2 regions of the Sphingomonas sp. BE138 genome follow, and region 2 is predicted to be linked to the other one. Evidence: predicted binding sites of a transcription regulator. Region 2 holds the regulator's gene; the other holds the start of a gene.
What was found. The regulator LexA, encoded in region 2, represses DNA repair genes until DNA is damaged. The targets are predictions, from matches to a motif close to GTTCCNCNCTTGTTCT.
Positions count from the first base shown of each region.

Region 1: J2Y58_RS12895 (ImuA family protein) is a predicted target of LexA. The motif match lies at 1,571-1,586, and genes of this name have one in related genera.

Region 1 is NZ_JAVDUC010000009.1:106,480-110,938, reverse strand. Features, by position in the region: gene J2Y58_RS12910 (hypothetical protein) at 1-732, shown strand, start outside; gene J2Y58_RS12905 (hypothetical protein) at 767-943, shown strand; gene J2Y58_RS12900 (hypothetical protein) at 974-1,486, opposite strand; gene J2Y58_RS12895 (ImuA family protein) at 1,779-2,366, shown strand; gene J2Y58_RS12890 (DNA polymerase Y family protein) at 2,281-4,074, shown strand; gene J2Y58_RS12885 (error-prone DNA polymerase) at 4,071-4,459, shown strand, end outside.
Region 2 is NZ_JAVDUC010000001.1:115,855-120,313, forward strand. Features, by position in the region: gene J2Y58_RS00540 (ComEC/Rec2 family competence protein) at 1-682, shown strand, start outside; gene lexA (transcriptional repressor LexA) at 996-1,658, opposite strand; gene J2Y58_RS00550 (molybdopterin molybdotransferase MoeA) at 1,717-2,907, opposite strand; gene moaC (cyclic pyranopterin monophosphate synthase MoaC) at 2,904-3,374, opposite strand; gene trpC (indole-3-glycerol phosphate synthase TrpC) at 3,375-4,160, opposite strand; gene trpD (anthranilate phosphoribosyltransferase) at 4,157-4,459, opposite strand, start outside.

The sequences.
Region 1 (4,459 bases), on a different contig from region 2:
AACGATGCCGTCGAGCGCTTCATGAAGACGTATGCTGCGCGGCTTTCCGACAGCTTTGATCCAGGTCGACTGGTAGCGCTTGAGATTGACGATTCTGGATCTCGCCACCGCTTTCGACTGTATGCGAAACAGAAGCAGCTCGCGTCATTTAGGCTGCTGGGATCCGTCCTCCGCTACGAGACGCAAGCAAATACGCCCAGATTGAACATCCTAGGCAGGCTAAAATACCCGGGCGTCTCCTCTGGAGAACCAACGGAATATAAGAAATGGCTCTTTTTAATTCCGTATTTCGGGACGCTTCTACTCATTATGTGTGGCATGGCGACCGTATGGTTTCAAATGACGTTTCAAATATATAGGACACTGCCCCAAGCGATTCAGGTAGTCTTGTTCATTTTGATAACCGCATATCTGATCTGGGCGGCTAAAAAGAATTGGCATGACCTTCTAGAGGATAAGGTTATGCTGATACCGGACACCCTGTTGAAGGATGAGGACTTCGGGGCGGTTTTAGAGCGAACAAGCCGCGGAGAGGAACGCTTTGTGCGTATCCGACGCTACACCGCAGATTGTCCCATCTGCGGTGACGCTAAGGTTGTGCTTGCTAATGGTTCGTATGATTTGAAGGGTCGCATCGTCGGCCGGTGTAGGGAAAGCCCGAAAGAACATGTCTTTTCATTCGACCGTGTGACACTCGAGGGCGCGCCCCTGCTCGCGATAAACGCCAACTGATGTCTTTACCCTCCAAAAGCTACGGACCACAGTTATGACGATCGATGAGACGACGACGATTCTAGATCACGTTGCTGCAGAGGCCGTGAGGATGATGCTGTCCAAAATGACCGATCACGATGTTACAGTCGTGTTCCAAATTGTGGGCGGAGCTGGACCGATCGGTGACCTAGCGGCTGAAGCAATGGAAATTCGAAATATCGATCTTTAGGATTGGACAACAGGGCGTGGGACCATCATGCTAGGCGGGCTGGTCCCCCAAGGTCCACTGGTACGGCTTCCGATCGAACGCCTGACACCGCGATTTGTCAGCTTGCGGCATAGGGATGCGGAGATACTCGACCGATTGCGCCTGCCGCTGGATGGTCAACCTTACACGGTTGCAGCCATAGGAGGGAGGGTCGCTTTCCGCGACTACGGTCTCCGCATTCCACGACTTGATCGGGTATTCGTCGGTGTGCAGGAATACGGACCGCGCGGCACCAAGGTTCGATAGATCGGCGATGCGGCAGGAGCCCTGGCCTCGCCGGCACTCGATGTGCAGGAAGGTCCGGCCGTCCATATCTGGACCCACGAGCGTTCCCTCGGCCGAGATGAACCCGGTGTCGCTCGCCCGGTCGTCCTTGTCATCATAGAAGGTCTTCGGCGCATACCGGACGGGCCGGTCCTCAGCCGTTTTCAAGAGCCAAAGGGACGCCGCAACGCCGATAACGGCAGCTGTCCCGAACCCAGCGGCGAAGCTCCGAACACTCAAGCGACGATCCCCCGAACCTCCCGCGTGACCGGGTACAATGCGCTGAACCGATCGAGATGGGCTTGACCAACGCGGCTCGGTAACGGAACATAAAGGGAACGAGTAGAGTCTAACCCTTATGCCCGCCGCCCTTGATTCATCAGCGCCGTCAATAGCGCATCTTCGGACGATCGCCACACCCGCGACTGACTTCCGCATCATGCCTTTCGGCGTCGACGCGATCGACGGGCGGCTCGGGGCAGGGGGCCTTCGCGCGGGCGCGCTACACGAGGCGACAGCACAGAGTTCCACGATGGTCGACGATGCGGCAACGACCCTCTTCCTCGCCAGCATCGCCGCCCGTGAAGCTGCTGCGACAGGCGGGCCGGTGTTGTGGGCGAGCTGCCGAGCCGACCTGTATGCGCCGGCGCTGGAGCAGATCGGCTTACCAGCCGCAGCCGTGATCCATGCCCAACCGCGCGATGACGCGGCCCTTCTGGCGGTGATCGAGGATGCGGTGCGCGACGGTACACCGTCTGCCATCGTCGCAGAGGCGAGCAAAGTCTCCATGGTCGCCACCCGCCGCCTGCAGTTGGTCGCGGCCGAGGCTGACATGCCGGTCCTGCTTTTGCGCCGTCGACGCGGGCTCAACGAGGATCCGCTTGCCGAACCATCCGCGGCCTGGACGCGCTGGCGGATCGGCACCTCACCGTCCGAACGGCTTGAAGTCGCGGGTGTAGGAAGGGCGAGATGGGCGGTGGAGTGCGCTCGCCAGCGTGGGGGTGAGGGGTTCTCCCTGATTGTGGAGGGCAGCGATGAGACGGGTCGTCTCGCTGTTCCTGCCGGACTTGGCCATCGAGCGGCTGAGACGGTTGGAACGGTCCGCTTCGCGGCAGCCTGAACGGCCTGTCCTCGAGCTGCCGGTAGATGACGACCCCGGCGCCTGTTCGGTGCCGCGGGGCGGCGGTTGGCGGCCAGGTGCGCGGTGGGCACGCGAGGGCCTGCCTTCCCGCGCCGACGTCGAGACGCAGATCGCGGCGCTGCCAACACATGCGCAGCCGCCTATGCGCGAGCTCGGCCGGCGATCGGAGGCAGCAAGCCACCCTTATAGGACCGTAATCGCAGGGCATCCGGCGCCAAAAGCATCGCCGTTGGATATTAAAACCCATGGCTTTCCACCCTTGGCGCTTATCGGGAAGGCTGGCCGGCGCGAGGAGGTGGTTGCTGCCTGCGAAGGCGCACGGGCGCTTGGCATCCATCCCGGCATGGCTGCGACCCATGCGCGCGCGCTCGTATCGGATCTCGATTTCCGTCCGGCCGAGCCGGAGGCTGATGCTGCACTCCTCGACCGCTTGGCGCTGTTCGCGGTTCGGCGCTGGTCTCCGATTGCTGCCGTCACGCCCGCCGATGGGCTCTGGATCGACCTTGCTGGCTGCGCGCATCTGCATGGTGGTGAGGAGCGGTTCTGCAGGTGGCTGATCGCCTTCTGCCGTCGTGCCGGCTTCACCGCACGCGTGGCCGTCGCTGACACCGCAGGGGCGGCCCATGCCCTCGCTCGCTTCGGCCGCAGCGAGCTGACCCGCGTCGAGCCGGGTGCAACCGCCAGTGCGATCTCGCCGCTGCCGATCGTCGCCTTGCGCCTGGCGCCGAGCGCACTCAGCGCCGCCAAACGCTTCGGCTTCGAGACAGTAGCGGATCTGCTGCCGGTCGCGCGAGGGCCACTGGCGCGTCGGCTTGGCCTGCCGGCGATCACGCGTCTGGACCAGGCGCTCGGCGCCGTCGCCGAGCCAATCACCCCGCGCGAGGATGCCGAGGTTCCGATCGTCGAGCGTCGCCTCCTCGAGCCGATCGGTACGGCCGAGGCGATCGAACAGGTTATGGGCGACCTGCTGAACGATCTTGCGCAGGTCCTGCAGGCGCGAGGCTTGGGCGCACGGGCACTCCGCCTCACGGCTTTGCGCGTCGACGGCACGGAACAGGTCGTGGGTGTCGGCACGTCGCGCCCGACGCGCGAGGTATCGCACCTTCTCAGGCTCCTGAAGCTCAGGATCGAGCGGATCGACCCCGGCATGGGCCTCGAGCAATTCTGGCTGGTTGCGCCGCATACCGAACCGCTGGATGCGGTCGCCCTTGGCGCCGTCCTCGCCGGCGAGGCGCTGGTGCGGGACCCAGCGCGCCTGGTCGACTTCATCGCCGGCAGGATTGGAGGCTATGCCGTCTACCGGCTTGCGCCAGTCGAAAGCCATGTGCCGGAGCGGGCCGTCACCCGCTCCGACCCGGTGGAGATGCCAGGATCATGGCCGGCATGGAAGCGCCCGATCCGCCTCTTTGCCCGGCCGGAGCCGCTGGCGCGCGTGATTGCGCTGATGCCGGACCAGCCACCGCGTCGGTTCGAGTGGCGGGGCAAGACCTACAAGATCGTTGCCGGCGACGGCCCCGAGCGGGTCCATGGCGAATGGTGGCGCCGCGATGCCGAGGTGTGGGCGGTGCGGGACTATTACCGTGTCGAGGACGATGCGGGCGGCCGCTACTGGGTCTTCCGACGCGGTGACGGTTTCGAGGAAGATACGGGCGACCTGTCCTGGTGGATGCACGGGGTCTTCGGATGACCCACTATGTCGAGCTGCAGGTGCTCACCCACTTTTCGCTCCTGCGCGGCGCTTCGTCGCCTGAGGAGCTGTTCGCGGCCGCGGCGCTGCTCGGCTACCCGGCGATCGGCGTCAGCGACATCGGCACCGTTGGGGGTGTCGTGCGGGCATGGGAGGCGCAGAAAGCCACAGGCGTCCGCTCAATCGCGGGCACGCGCGTCGATCTGTCCTGCGGCCGGCGCCTGCTGCTCTATCCGACCGACCGGCCCGCCTGGTCGAGGATCACGCGGCTGCTCACCGTCGGCAAGAAGCGGGCGGGCAAGGGCGGGTGCCTCCTCCACTGGCACGACCTCGAGCCGTGGTCCGAGGGCGTCGTCGCCATCCTGCTGCCGCACGAGGCGGACGA
Region 2 (4,459 bases):
GGGGCTGGCGGTGCTGCTGCGGATCGCGCGGGGCGTGGCAGCGGCGCCTGGCGCCGTGGCGGCGGTGCCGGTGATGCCCCACGCCGCGTTCGCTGCGATCGTGGCCGGTGGATTGTGGCTGGCGATCTGGCGGACGCGGTGGCGCCATGCCGGATGGCTGCCGATCGCCATCGGGGTCGCCTGGACGGTGGCGACGCCGGTGCCCGACCTGATCGTCACCGGTGACGGCCGGCATCTGGCGCTGCGCGACCAAGCGGGCGGGGTGGCGGTGTTGCGCGACCGCACGGGCGACTACATGCGCGGGCTGCTCGCGGAGGCGGGCGGGCTGGACGGCGAACCGCACCTGCTGAGCGAGGCGAGCGGTGCGCGGTGCAACCGCGACTTGTGCTGGATGGAGCGGCGGGTCGATGAACGACGGTGGCGAGTGCTGGCGACGCGCAGCGGCTATCTGGTGCCGGCCGCGGCGCTGGTGCCGCTATGCCGGCAGGCGGATGTGGTGATCAGCGAGCGGCGACTGCCGCGGCGGTGCCGCGGGCGGTGGCTGACGCTCGACCGCGCGACACTGGCGTACACTGGCGGGGTGGCGGTGACGTTCGCCACCGGTCGGGTGACAACGGTGCGACGCGCGGGCGATGCGCATCCGTGGGTCGTGGCGGCGCGCACCGGCGATCCGGACAAGTGACCGCGGCGCCGCGCATCGGATGCTTGCACCGGTCCGTGCGATTGTCGAAGCTGCGTGCGGATGGTGTCATCGAACGTGCGAGAACGGCCACCGGAGTCCAGCGGCGACATCGTGACAAGCGATGGCGTCGAGGCGCTCTTTCCAGGCATGCCGCTCGGATGCTTGCAGAAGTCGCGTACGCGGCCCTGTTTGAACGTATCGCACGACGGCAATCGCGCCATCCCTCCACCAGCTTCGACTAAAGTTTTGCCGCACACAGACTAGGTCTGCGCATCCCTTACGCCCCTAAGAGGGGCGACGAGATCGTCTGTGTTCAGGAATAGCGGCGCAGCAGCCCGGCGAGCTTGCCCTGAACGCGGACCTGCGCAGGAGCATAACGTTGCGGGTCGTAGGCGCGGTTGGCGGGATCGAGGCGGATCATCCCGCCTTCGTGGCGGAAATACTTCAGCGTCGCCTCGCTGTCCTCGATCAGCGCGACCACGATCTCGCCGTCGCGCGCCACTTCCTGGCGGCGGATCAGCGCATAGTCGCCGTCGAAGATGCCCGCCTCGACCATCGAATCGCCGGCTACCTCAAGCGCGAAATGCTCGCCCGCGCCGAGCAGCGCCGCCGGGACCGGCAGCATCGTCGACCCCTCAAATGCCTCGATCGGCACACCAGCCGCGATGCGGCCGTGGAGCGGGATCTCGACCACGTCATTGGCCGGCTCGGGCATGCTGCGCTTGATCGAGGGCGGCGCGACCTTCTTCGTCTCGCCCCCGCGCTCGGGCGTCTTGAGCACCTCGAGCGCGCGGGCACGGTTGGGCAGGCGGCGCAGATAGCCGCGCTCCTCGAGCGCGCTGATGAGACGGTGGACCCCGGACTTGCTCTTGAGCTCCAACGCGTCCTTCATCTCCTCGAACGAGGGGGACACGCCACTGTCGGCGAGCCGGTCCTCGATGAAGCAGATCAGCTCGTGCTGCTTGCGCGTCAGCATGTTCCGGCGCCTCCCTAGTGAACGGATTGCGAACCTTTATGGAACATAATGCTGTCCGTCAAGCGATCATCAGGATTTCCGCCGAGTCGCCTGCGCGCGCCGTGGGAGCGTGCGGTTCGCGCACGATCAGGCAGGTCGAGCGCGCCAGCGTCCGCAGCATCGAGCTGTCCTGGATGGTCGAGGCAAAGGCGCGTCCGTCGCGCAGTTCGGCGCGCAGATAGTCGGTGCGCTCGCCGTTGGCGGGCAGGTCCTCGCCGAGGAGCGCGCGGGACACGGGCGGGAACGGCTGCGCTGCGCCGGCGAGATGCGCGACGAGCGGGCGGACGAACAGCAACGCGGTGACGAACGCCGACACCGGATTGCCCGGCAACCCGACCACCGCCATGTCGCCGCGCCGCCCGGCGAGCATCGGCTTGCCGGGGCGCAGCGCGATGCGCCAGAAATCGAGCGTGGCGCCCGCGGCGGCGAGCGCCGGGCGGACGAGGTCGTGGTCGCCGACCGACGCACCGCCGGTGGTGACCAGCACGTCGGCATCGACCGTCGCGAAGGCATGGGTCAGGCGGTCGAGCCGGTCGGGGAGGATGCCCAGGTCGACGATCTCGACCCCCAGGTCAGCGAGCAGCGCGCGCAGCAGCAGGCGGTTCGACTCGGGCAGCGCGTCGTCGGCGGTGAGGGGGCTCGCGGTGCCGGGCTCGACCAGTTCGTCGCCGGTCGCGGCCAGCGCGACGCGGACCGGCCGCGCAACCGCGATCCGCGCCACCCCGCCGGTCGCGGCGACCGCAAGCCGCGCGGGCGTCAGCCGCTCGCCGGGCGCGACCAATATGTCGCCGCACGCAAAGTCGAGCCCGCGCGGGCGAACGTTGCGACCAGCGTGCGCGGGGCCTTCGCCGGCGAGCGTCAGGATCGCGCCGTCGCGCGCGGCCTCTTCCTGGACCAGCACCGTGTCGGCCCCGGCGGGCATCGCGGCGCCCGTGAAGATGCGCACCGCCTGACCGGCAGCAACGGTGCCGGCGAACGGCGCGCCGGCGGCGCTCTCTCCTATGACGTGGAAGGGACTGGAGAGGTCGGCGAAGCGCAGCGCATAACCATCCATGGCGGACAGGTCGCTCGCGGGCTGGGTCCGTCGCGCGACGACCGCGGCGGTCGCCCAGCGTCCCAGCGCCTCGTGAAGCGGCACCTCGACGCTGTCGACCGCGCGCCCGAGCGCAAGGACCCGCGCCTGTGCCGCTGCGACGGGAAGCAGGGTCATGGCGCGCGCCAGTCGCCGGAGCGGCCGCCGCGTTTTTGGAGGATCCGAATGTCCTGAATCGTCATCGTCTTGTCGATGGCCTTGGCCATGTCGTAGACGGTTAGCAGCGCCGTCGAGACGGCGGTGAGCGCTTCCATCTCGACGCCGGTCTTGCCGTCTGTGGCGACCGTCGCGACCGCGGCGAGACCGTCGTCGGCGAGCGACAGGTCGAGAGCGACCCGCGTGATCGGGAGCGGGTGGCACAAGGGGATGAGGTCGCTGGTGCGCTTGGCGGCCATGATCCCGGCGACACGCGCGACCGCGAGCACGTCGCCCTTCTTGACCGCGCCGTCGCGGATCGCGGCCAGCGCGTCGGGCGACATGACGATCCGGCCGGTCGCGACCGCCTCGCGGCGGGTGACCGCCTTGTCGCCGACATCGACCATGTGCGCGGCGCCATCGGCGTCGAGATGGGTGAGCGCGGTCACCTAGCCGACCAGCGCGCGGGTGGCGGCGGCGACGTCGGGCTGGCGCATCAACGCCTCGCCGATCAGGAAGCAGTGTACGCCGTGCGCGGCGAGTTCGTCGAGGTCGGCGCGGGTGGTCAGCCCGCTCTCGGCCACGAAGGTGGCGTCCGACGGCGCGTGCGACAGGAGCGCATAGGTGCGGCGGAAGTCGACCTCGAAGGTCTTCAGGTTGCGGTTGTTGACGCCGATGAGGCGCGAACGCAGCCGGCCGGCGCGCTCCAGCTCGGCCTCGTCATGCACCTCGACCAGCACGTCGAGCCCCTGTTCGATGGCGGCGGCCTCGCATTCGGCAAGGCAGGCGTCGTCGAGCGCGGCGACGATCAGCAGGATCGCGTCGGCGCCGATGCTGCGCGCCTCCAGCGCCTGCCAGGGATCGACGGTGAAGTCCTTGCGCAGCACCGGTAGCGTGCAGGCGGCGCGTGCGGCAATCAGGTAGTCCTCGTGCCCCTGGAAATAGGGCGCGTCGGTGAGCACGGAGAGGCAGGTCGCGCCGCCTGCCGCATAGGCGCGGGCGTGCGCGGGGGGATCGAAGTCGGCGCGGATCAGGCCCTTGGACGGGCTGGCCTTCTTGATCTCGGCGATCAGCGCGTGGCGGCCGGCCGCAGCGGTGGCATCCAGCGCGGCGCGGAAGCCGCGCGGGGGGCTTTGCGTCGCGGCGCGGGCCGACAGGTCGGCGAGCGATACGGCGGCGCGACGCGCGGCGACCTCGGCGCGCTTGGTCGCGCAGATCTCGGCAAGGATGGTCATGACCAGGCGATCCAGCGATCGAGGAGGGTGGTGGCGTGCCCGGCGTCGATCGCTTCTGCGGCGTGCGCAGCGGCATCGCGCAGCTCGCGCTCGCGACCCGCCAGCACCAGCGCGGCGGCGGCGTTGAGCAGCACCGCGTCGCGGTATGGGCCATGTTCGCCGGCGAGCAGACGGCGCAGCGCGGCGGCGTTGTAGGACGGATCGCCGCCACGGATCGCGATCGTCGGGTGGCGCGCGACCCCGGCATCCTCGGGGACGATGCGTGCGGGCAGCGGAACATCGCCGACCGTCACGACGCG